Regions from separate parts of the Pseudoalteromonas sp. G5_S1_14_S5 genome, predicted to be linked through region 2. Evidence: riboswitches for the same ligand, from Rfam matches in the RefSeq annotation. Region 2 holds a riboswitch; the other holds the start of a gene.
The links. Region 2 has a riboswitch for lysine ahead of lysC (lysine-sensitive aspartokinase 3). Riboswitches for the same ligand answer to the same signal wherever they lie in the genome.
Positions count from the first base shown of each region.

Region 1: another riboswitch for lysine. It lies ahead of ACTRWI_RS19935 (Na+/H+ antiporter NhaC family protein); the one in region 2 lies ahead of lysC (lysine-sensitive aspartokinase 3).

Region 1 covers NZ_JBQKUM010000093.1:5,307-10,685, reverse strand. The annotation lists gene ACTRWI_RS19945 (inosine/guanosine kinase) at 1-176, shown strand, start outside; gene ACTRWI_RS19940 (H-NS family histone-like protein) at 388-798, opposite strand; lysine riboswitch at 1,163-1,340, shown strand; gene ACTRWI_RS19935 (Na+/H+ antiporter NhaC family protein) at 1,453-3,045, shown strand; His leader region at 3,236-3,372, shown strand; gene hisG (ATP phosphoribosyltransferase) at 3,426-4,322, shown strand; gene hisD (histidinol dehydrogenase) at 4,328-5,379, shown strand, end outside.
Region 2 covers NZ_JBQKUM010000019.1:57,283-62,661, reverse strand. The annotation lists gene metH (methionine synthase) at 1-505, shown strand, start outside; gene lysC (lysine-sensitive aspartokinase 3) at 617-1,984, opposite strand; lysine riboswitch at 2,093-2,270, opposite strand; gene ACTRWI_RS08055 (pyridoxal-phosphate-dependent aminotransferase family protein) at 2,458-3,597, shown strand; gene ACTRWI_RS08050 (PglL family O-oligosaccharyltransferase) at 3,699-5,379, opposite strand, start outside.

The DNA.
Region 1 (5,379 bases), on a different contig from region 2:
ACGTGCCAAACTCAAGTAAGCACCAGCATTCATTCTTGACGTATTCTTCTTTCTCACAAGTTTGTAAATATTCGAACCGTGCGAGCTACGAAGTATTGGTTCAGCACTCTCCACGTTTATCTCGCGGTCTTCCTGAAAGAGAAGATAGCCTAGAAGAAGCGTACTGGGAAAGATAAGAAATTTTGTTCATCCGCTGCGCACAAGTTAATCAAATACGCAGCAATGTTTATAAAAAACATTAATTAGTAACAAGATATAAAAAAGGCTCCGAAAGGAGCCTTTTTTGTTTCTTGATATATTGAAGCCGTAAATAATATTTTAGTCGACTTAAATATTAATTCTATTGCTTAGTCGGTAATTGGATTGCTGACTAAGCAAACTAAACGCTTAGATAGCGAAGTCTTCTAGAGATTTACCAGCATCTAGTTGTTCTTGGATAGCTGAAGGTGTACGACCTTGGCCTGTCCAAGTTTTCTCGTCGCCGTTTGCATCTACATATTTGTATTTAGCTGGGCGTGGAGCGCGTTTAGCTTTTGTTGATTTAGACTTTGCTTCGCCAGAAAGCGCAGCAATAAGATCAGCAACATCAATTCCGTCTTTTGCGATTTGCTCAGCAATAGCAGAAAGTTTAGCTTCTTGTGCTGCTTTAGCCGCACGTTCTTCAGCTTCAGACTCCTGACGCTCTTGTACAACAATAGTTAACTTGTCTAGCGCTTCCTCTAGTTGCTCAAGAGTTAATTCACGTGAGAATGCGCGAAGGCTACGGATATTTAATAGAGTTTTTGTTAATTCAGACATGATATTTTCCATCAAGGTAAACTAAATAATCCCCCTAATAATAAACAGAGCTTGGGAATAAAACAAACAGTATTTCTTTTATTACATATTTAAATATAAAAGTGAGATGAATAGTTGAAAATTCCCATGCTCCTTTCTATTGCATTTACAATAGATATTAAGGGTATCTTAATATCTGATATGTGACTGGTGGAGTAATTCCACTATGTTGACTATTCTTTGGTTCATTAGTTCATAAATAAAAAGCTACTTTTCTTGGAGTGATATGTTGCATTGTTGCTCTTGATGGGTACAATTGCTGATACCTGATGCGACTTTTTGGTTAATCATTTGTTAAACTATTGTTTGAGTGGTTAATAATGTTGTCGCACGTAGAGGTGCAATTATAAAAAGTAGTTTTCGTTGGGGTGATGCCAATGAACGAAGGTGAAAGGTGTAATTGCCGAAGTAAATTGTATATCTAAGCAATTTGCTGGGGTTGTGCTCAATAGGTACAACACTGCCATAGTCTTAATTTTAAACTATGGAGCGCTACTGTAGGGTTGGGTGAAGTGTTCACTTCCCTTTCGCTTAGTTCAACATGAACTTGGTTATCTGTATCAAGTTTGTCTGCAGTAGATCTCTAGCCAAATAAAAAACTGGTTTTTGAAGATCATGAATTTAATAGATTTTGCAACATCTCCTTTATCTTTGCTTCCGCCACTTGTGGCTTTGAGCCTTGCTATCGTTACCCGCCGTGTATTGGTTTCTCTGGGTATCGGTATTGTTATGGGTGCTATCTTACTTGCTGATTACTCAGTGGGTAATGCCGCCAGCTACGTATTTACTAAAGCATCTGGTGTTTTCATTGAAGATGGCGGTATCAACACTTGGAACATGAGCATCATTGCTTTCCTAATTATCCTGGGAATGACAACGGCGCTATTAACACTATCTGGTGGTACTCGCGCATTCGCTGAATGGGCTCAGTCTCGCGTTAAAAGCAAACGTGGCTCTAAACTGCTTGCAGCTTTCTTAGGCGTATTTATCTTTGTGGATGATTACTTCAACAGCTTGGCGGTAGGTGCAATCTCTCGTCCTGTAACAGACCGTTTCTACGTATCTCGCGCTAAGCTAGCTTATATTCTTGATTCTACAGCAGCTCCTATGTGTGTGATCATGCCAGCTTCTAGTTGGGGTGCTTACATAATTACTATTATCGGTGGCATCCTAGTAACACACGGTGTGACTGAATATTCAGCTCTAGGCGCTTATGTTCGTCTAATTCCAATGAACTTCTATGCGGTATTTGCACTTCTTATGGTGTTCGCAGTGGCGTGGTTCGGTCTAGATGTTGGTAAGATGCGTGATCACGAGATCGAAGCGTCTCAAGGTCGTGGCTTTGAAGGTGGCAACGACAGCCAACAAGCTCACGATTTAAACGAAGAACTAGATATCGAAGAGAGCGAGAACGGTTCTGTTTCTGACCTAATCATGCCGATCGTTTCATTGATCGTAGCGACGGTAGCAGCGATGCTTTACACAGGCGGTCAAGCATTAGCTGCTGATGGTCAAGCGTTTAACCTACTTGGTGCATTCGAAAATACAGATGTTGGTAAGTCTCTTGTCTACGGTGGCATCATCGGTCTTCTTGTTGCGCTAGCGACTGTATTTAAGCAGAAGCTATCTATGGCAGACATCGCAAGAACGATGTGGATCGGTGCAAGCTCTATGTTTGGCGCTATCCTAATCCTTGTGTTCGCATGGACTATCGGTTCTGTAATCGGTGACATGAAAACAGGTACGTACTTGTCTTCTCTAGTAGCAGGCAGCATTGATTACCACTGGCTACCAGTTATCCTGTTCTTACTTGCAGGCATCATGGCTTTCTCTACCGGTACTTCATGGGGGACGTTCGGTATCATGCTACCTATCGCGGGTGATATGGCTGCAGCATCTGATATCGCACTGATTCTTCCTATGCTAAGTGCGGTTCTAGCGGGCGCGGTATTTGGTGATCACTGTTCTCCAATTTCAGATACAACGATTCTGTCTTCGACAGGTGCTCGTTGTAACCATATCGACCACGTATCAACACAGCTTCCATATGCGCTATCAGTAGCGTTTGTATCGTGCATTGGCTTCATTACCATAGGTATGACAGCTTCTATCGGTATCGCATTCAGCGCGGCAGCTTTAACGTTCGTTGCTGTGTGTTTCGCTCTGGCTTATTTCTCTCGCTGCAAAATGGCGACATGCAAAAGCTAAAAACGAAAGTTAATCAGTAAACTATCAGGGAGGCGTTGGCCTCCCTTTTTTGTGCCTGTTAATTTAATTTTAGTTTTCGTGAAAAAAGTTCTAATTAATGGTTGAAAAAGGATCTTACCTTGGTTAGTGTGGAGACAAGACAGCAAACAACCTAAGAGCTGATAAGTATGCGTAAATTAGTAATGAACATTCATCACCATCATCACCCTATCTAGACTTTCGGGGAGATTTACGTATACCCGGGAGCAAGGTTACTCCCGGAGGTTAATTCAAAAGAATTTAGATTTAAACCCTCGGGATGACAGAGTCTTCCGAGGGTTTTTTGGTTTTATCGTTTTTAAATAATCAATAAATTCAGATATTTGCACAGGGATACAGCAATGCAGACACAACGCCTAAGAATCGCAATTCAAAAGAAAGGTCGCCTAAGTAAAGAGTGCCAAGACCTATTAAAAAAATGTGGTGTTAAATTTAACATCATGGGTGAGCGCCTAGTCGTTCATTCACTAAATATGCCAATTGACCTATTATTAGTTCGTGATGACGACATCCCAGGTCTCATCATGGATGGTGTGGTTGACCTTGGTTTTATCGGTGAAAATGAGCTTGAGGAAGTTCGTCTAGATCGCCTTGCTCTTAAAGAGCCTGCAGAGTTCCAAACACTACGTCGTCTAGATTTCGGTGGTTGCCGTTTATCTATCGCTATCAATAAAGACGAACAGTACAACGGCCCACAAGACCTAGCGGGCAAGCGAATTGCAACAACCTACCCACAACTACTTAAAGCCTACATGGACGAGCAGAGTGTTGATTTCAGCACTTGTATGCTTACAGGCTCGGTTGAAGTAGCTCCTCGCGCTGGTCTAGCTGACGCAATCGCGGACTTGGTTTCTACCGGTGCAACGCTAGAAGCAAACGGCCTAAAAGAAGCGGAAGTGATTTTCCAATCTAAAGCGACATTGATTCAACGCACAGGTGAATTCGACGCAGACAAAACAGCATTGATTGAAAAACTATTGACTCGTATGCAAGGTGTTCAACAAGCGAAAGAATCGAAATACATCATGCTACACGCGCCAACATCTCAGCTTGTGCAAATCAAATCACTACTGCCTGGCGCTGAAGATCCAACAGTATTGCCACTTTCAACAGATAAAGACAAAGTTGCTGTTCACTTAGTAAGTACAGAGAACTTGTTCTGGGAAACGATGGAACAGCTGAAAGAGTTAGGCGCAAGCTCGATTCTAGTACTACCAATCGAAAAAATGATGGGGTAATGACGATGAGAACCGTTGTTTGGCAATCTTTAAGTGAATCACAGCAAGACTCGGTATTAGAACGTCCCGCTATTACTGAAGGTGCAAACATCACAGCGACAGTTTCTGATGTTATTGCAAAAGTACGAAATGAGGGCGATGCTGCACTTAAAGAACTGACTGAGAAGTTTGACCGCGTTACTCCAGAATCAATTCGAGTAAGTTCAGATGAGGTTGAAGAAGCGAGCGCTCGTCTAACTCCAGAAATGAAGCATGCGCTAGAACAAGCTTACAGCAATATTGCTAAGTTCCACGAAGCTCAGAAACCTCAGCCAATTAAAGTTGAGACGCAACCAGGTGTTGTGTGTGAGCAAGTGACACGTGCGATTAACACGGTTGGTCTGTACATCCCGGGTGGCAGTGCACCGCTTCCGTCAACTGTTCTTATGTTAGGTGTTCCCGCTCAAATCGCAGGTTGTCGCAAGGTTGTTCTTTGTTCGCCTCCGCCAATCGCTGACGAAATTTTGTATGTCGCTAAGCTTTGTAAGATCGATGAGGTTTACAATGTTGGTGGTGGTCAAGCGGTTGCTGCGATGGCCTACGGTACGGAAAGTGTTGCTAAAGTTGATAAGATTTTCGGCCCAGGTAATGCTTTTGTGACTGAAGCAAAACGCCAAGTAAGCAACGACTTCCGCGGCGCAGCGATTGATATGCCAGCGGGCCCATCAGAAGTGCTAGTCATTGCTGATGAAACAGCAGACGCAGACTTCATTGCTGCTGACTTGTTGAGCCAAGCTGAACACGGTCCTGATTCTCAAGTGGTGTTAGTAACACCTTCGCCATTGATTGCGGATCAAGTGACCGAAGCCGTTCAAAAACAATTGAAAGAGTTGTCTCGTGCGAGTATCGCTCAGCAAGCATTGGCATCAAGCCTGATCATCATTGCTGAATCCATCACTCAAGCGATTGCGATTTCAAACTTCTACGGTCCTGAACACTTGATCGTTCAAACTAAGAACCCACGTGAATTGCTGCCATTGCTAGACAATGCAGGTTCTATCTTCCTTGGCGATTGGTC
Region 2 (5,379 bases):
CTGGATTGGTGGTTTTGCCGTGACAGGTGGTATTGGTGAGCGAGAGTTAGCGGATGAATATAAGGCTAATGGTGACGACTACAATGCCATCATGATTCAGGCTGTGGCTGACCGACTAGCAGAAGCGTTTGCTGAGTACCTGCACCAAGAGGTAAGAAAGGACATTTGGGGTTACGCCCCAGATGAAAATTTATCTAACGATGATTTGATTAGAGAGAAATACCAAGGTATTCGTCCTGCTCCTGGATATCCAGCTTGCCCAGAGCACACAGAGAAGGGCAGTTTGTGGGAGTTAATGGATGTTGAGAAAACCATCGATATGTCACTGACGTCTAGCTACGCGATGTGGCCAGGTGCTTCAGTGTCTGGGATGTACTTCTCTCACCCGGATTCTCGATACTTTGCGATTGCTCAGATTCAACAGGACCAAGTAGACAGCTATGCTGACCGTAAGGGGTGGGATATGTTGGAAGCTGAAAAGTGGCTAGGGCCAAATATTAACTAGTGATTAAATTAGCGAGTTATTCGTAAAACTAGAAAGAGAAAGGGTTGCTTAATCGCAACCCTTTTTGTACCTATATTTTGAGTGCTTAACTCTTATTAATTCACAATCGCCTTATTCGAATAGCTCTTGATGCAGCTTTTGAATCGCCTGTTTAGATACGGATTTATTGAGTAGGAAACATAAGTTATGAGGGCTTGCGCCGTAACAAATCATACGCAGGTTGAAATCTTCCAGAGTACTGAATACTTGCTTAGCATAGCCTTTGCTGTCGCTCATGTTATTACCAATCAATGCCACTAAACAAAGATCGTGTTCAACATCGACTGAGCAAAGCTCTTCTAGTTCAAGGCGTGCTGCTTCTGGTAACTCAGGTGCACCACCTGATGTATCCGTTTGATCTAGGGTGAGTGACACACTGATCTCCGAGGTAGTGATCAGATCGACGGAGATCTTATGTTTAGCAAGGATCTCGAATACTTTTGCAAGAAAGCCGTAAGCATGAAACATATTTGCACTGCGCAATGTAACCATGGTCTGGTTGCAGCGAAGAGTAAGGGCTCTGAATAGTGGAGAGCTTTCCACCTGCTGACGAATCCAAGTTCCACCTAATTCTGGTGCTTTTGAAGAGCCGACAAATACCGGAATTTGGTGACGTAATGCAGGTACGAGCGTGGATGGGTGAAGGATCTTCGCACCAAAGTTTGCCATCTCAGAGGCTTCACTGAAGCTGATTTCTGGGATTGGAGATGCTTGAGGTGCTATGCGAGGGTCTGTGGTGTAGATACCTGGAACGTCTGTCCAAATTTCTAAGCCAATCGCTTGTACGGACTCTGCAATAAGCGCTGCTGAGTAATCACTACCACCACGGCCTAAGGTTGTTGTATTGCCATCATTGTCCGCACCAATAAAACCCTGTGTGACTACAACTTGTTGTTGACACAGTGGAATCAGTTTCTCTTTTGCTAATACTGAAATATCTTCAAGCTGAGGTTCCGCTTTTCCGAAGTCATCATTGGTACGCATGACTTCTCTGATATCGAAACGAACTGCTGGGGCACCACGTTCGCGAAGGATCTGAGTAAGAAGGTATGTTGACATTAGCTCACCGCACGCAACTAAGTGATCGGTTAGTTTAGTGCTTGTCTGAAGTGATGCGGCCTCAGCAGCATTCGCAATGTCATCAAGAATGGAGTGAACCTCTTTTTCGATGCTGATTGGGTCAGTAAGTTGATCAAGAATGGCATTGTGGGTGTCCGTCAACTGGGTCATCACTGCCTGACGGCGAGTTTTGTCTTGAACACCGTTTGCCAATTCGACAAGTAAATTGGTTACACCTGAACACGCAGAACTTACGACTAACTTGGTATTTGAGTTGTTTTCAATAATGGCAGCACAACGGCTCATTGCTTCAAAGTTGGCAACACTTGTACCACCAAACTTAGCGACATTAAAAGAACCAGCTACATTAGATGCACTCACGATATATCTCCCACGACTTCCTAAACTAAAATTACGGTTGGGTAATCCAACGTCCAATGTTTTTCGAAGAGAGTTTTAGAGCAAAAAGAGAGGAATTATGTGAATAGTAACCTCAGAAGCTCTTCACCATATAGAAATGGTGACAGTTGCCGGGATTCAGCCCGCTCAACCGATAATAAAGGTCCTGCATCCTTTTATTATCTCGGCACTGCTCCCCATAAATGCTTTGTATTGGAAATGCGGTTCCACAAAACACCTGCCTGGGCAGTGCTCCTCTTCTGCTAGATAGCCATTTCATTGAACGTGTTTGCGCTCACAATGTCAATTGGTAACTTGAGATAATTTAAAAATACTTTAAAAATAATTTTAACAATTATGTGACAGTGGTTTGACCTCAAGACCTAAGGCTAATTGCCGACATGTTCGATTTGCTTTAGGGTGGCATATCAACACCATTAACGTAAGGGATTTACATGTCTAACTTAAAAAATACTTCTACTATCGATAGCTTTTATCCACCACATCGAACGTTAATGGGGCCAGGGCCTTCTGATATCTCACCTCAAGTGCTTCAAGCATTGAGTCGACCAACTATTGGTCACCTCGATCCACTTTTTATTGCAATGATGGATGAGGTTAAACAGCTTCTTAAGTATGCCTTTCAGACAGAGAATGAGTTTACGATTGCTGTATCAGCACCAGGCAGTGCTGGTATGGAAACTTGTTTTGTTAACTTGATTGAGCCCGGTGAAAAGGTCATCGTCTGTCGCAATGGCGTGTTTGGTGAACGTATGCGAGAAAACGTGGTGCGCTGCGGTGGCGAAGCAATTCTTGTTGATGACGAATGGGGTAAGCCTGTATCTGTCGAAAAGGTACAGCAAGCATTATCAGAAAACCCAGATGCTGTCGCGGTTGCGTTTGTGCATGCTGAGACCTCTACTGGTGCGCTATCGGATGCTCAAGCTATCTCTGCGGTTGCCCGACAGTTCGATGCATTGACGATTGTTGATGCTGTGACCTCACTGGGTGGTGTACCACTGTTAGTGGACGAATGGCAGCTCGATGCGGTTTATTCTGGCAGTCAGAAGTGCTTGTCTTGTGTTCCTGGTTTATCACCAGTGACTTTCTCTCAGCGTGCCGTTGATAAAATGAAAGCGCGTCAGTCACCGGTACAAAGTTGGTTCTTGGATCAGAGCCTAGTATTAGGTTACTGGAGCGGAGAAGGTAAGCGTAGTTATCACCATACTGCACCAGTCAATAGTCTTTACGCGCTGCATGAGTCTCTCGTGCTATTGAAAAATGAAGGCTTAGATAATGCTTGGTCTCGCCATCACGCTATGCATCAAGAGTTGAAAGAGGGCGTGGAAGCATTAGGACTGAAATTTGTTGTTGAGGAGGAGAGCCGTTTACCACAACTTAATGCTCTTTACTTCCCCGAAGGAATCGATGAAGCGAAAGTCAGATCGCAGCTTTTAGAAGAGTATAACCTTGAGATTGGTGCTGGCCTTGGTTCTTTGGCTGGGAAGGCATGGCGTATTGGCTTGATGGGCTACGGTGCTCGTAAAGAGAATGTCGCACTGTGTCTTAAGGCGCTGCAAGACGCACTTGAATAGTCAAATCAGATTAGTTTTAAAGAAAAGCGCACGAGGATCGTGCGCTTTTTTGTATTTACTCTAAAGGTGAGATGCGAAAGTCATACCTCGCTAGTGCCTAATTACTCTGCCGATGAGACGTTGTTTTCTGCTTGAGATACTTTCTTGTACTGAACCTGTGAAAAGTCTCTGTTTGGAAATAAAAACTTTGCTTCACTCCGAATTTGTTCCGCTTTACTCTCTTTTCCTAAACCTTGGTAAGCAAGGATCAGGTTACTGTAGAACGCTGGTCTTGGTTTACTCTTTATGATCTCTAGTGACCAATCAACGTAAGGCTGAATAAGGCTATGGTCGCCCTTATAGAGGCCAATGTTGAGGTAGGTGCTGTATATATCCCAATCGTAGCGATCTTTCCAAACCACAGGGTTGGTGACTTGTTTGAGAATATCTGGGTTTTTAGGTTTAGATAGCTCAAATTTGGTCAGTACATAGTTGGTATGCAGTGCACTCAACATGTAAACACTCACCAGAATGGGTAACACTAAGCTGATCACTCTAAATAATGTCTTACTGATGATGCTAAACGGCTGTTGATAGTGACGTGAAGAGCGCTGGTCGACCCAATAAATCAATATGATAAAGGTTATCCAGTGTATCGTTGAGTGATAGAACGGGTACTCTAGCTGAGAGTGTAAAAGTATCGGTATGAATAGCGCCAATAAAGCTAAGCGTGTTCCTTTCGCTGAGCTCGAGATACGCGACAATACTAGTACTGCGGCAATCAATATTCCTATGATAGGTACAATACCGCCCTCAACTCCCCAGAATAGAAACTCATTGTGAGGATGATCCATTGCTGGAAGCCCCGGATGATAGTTTGAATTGAGTTGATGCTGACGAGCGGTATACAGGGTGTACTCTGATTCAAATTTTCCGTAGCCGTAACCAGTAAATGGCTTCTCCACCAACATGTCTAATGTTTGCGGTAAGGTGTAAGCACGAGGGCTCTCTAGGTTCGCTTTTTTACTCGCTATACTATCTGTAGTGCTAAGACTGATTACTGAAAATGCAACTACGATACCGACAGCAACGGATACACACCATCCGTAGAATCGTTTCTTGGTCGAGAACTTGTAGAGGTAAGGCAGAATACACGCTAACCCAATGAGTGCTGCTAACCAACCTGTGCGTGATGCGATGATGATCAGCAGTGGTACCGTTAACGTTGGTGTTAGGTAGAGTAAAAATGATTCGCTAATCTTATGGTTGTACTTGGCTGGCTGCCTCGCCAGTAGGTAAGCAGAAAGGACAAACCCCGTCGCTAAAAAGCTAGCCATCACATTAGGCTGTTGGAAGATCCCATAAGGGCGATTAGCATCAGTGTTGTAGCCAAATAGGTTACCAGGCTCTAGCAAAAAATATTGTGCATAACCAAAAAGCGCTTGTATGACGACAGCGAGTACGATGAACCACAGCATTCGCTGTTTGTATTTGTTGCTGAATTTGAATTGTTGAAGAACCACGAATAAGGCAAAGCCAGCCCATAAGCCAAGTAATCGAGCTGAAGCCCCTTGCGGTGAAGCATTGCTGTATAGAATCGGTAATGTGAGTATCACGCAGCTTATCAGCAAACCTACAGTTAACTTGGAGTACTTGAGTGCTCGATTGGTCGCTAGTTGATAAAAACCAATGGCTAAAGTGAAGCTTAGAGCCAGCCAAGTCGTCGGATTAAAGGATAGAGCAAGCCCCGAACCTCCTGGGTTAGGCATGAAAAAGTGCATGGCGAGTAAGAACACAACAGCT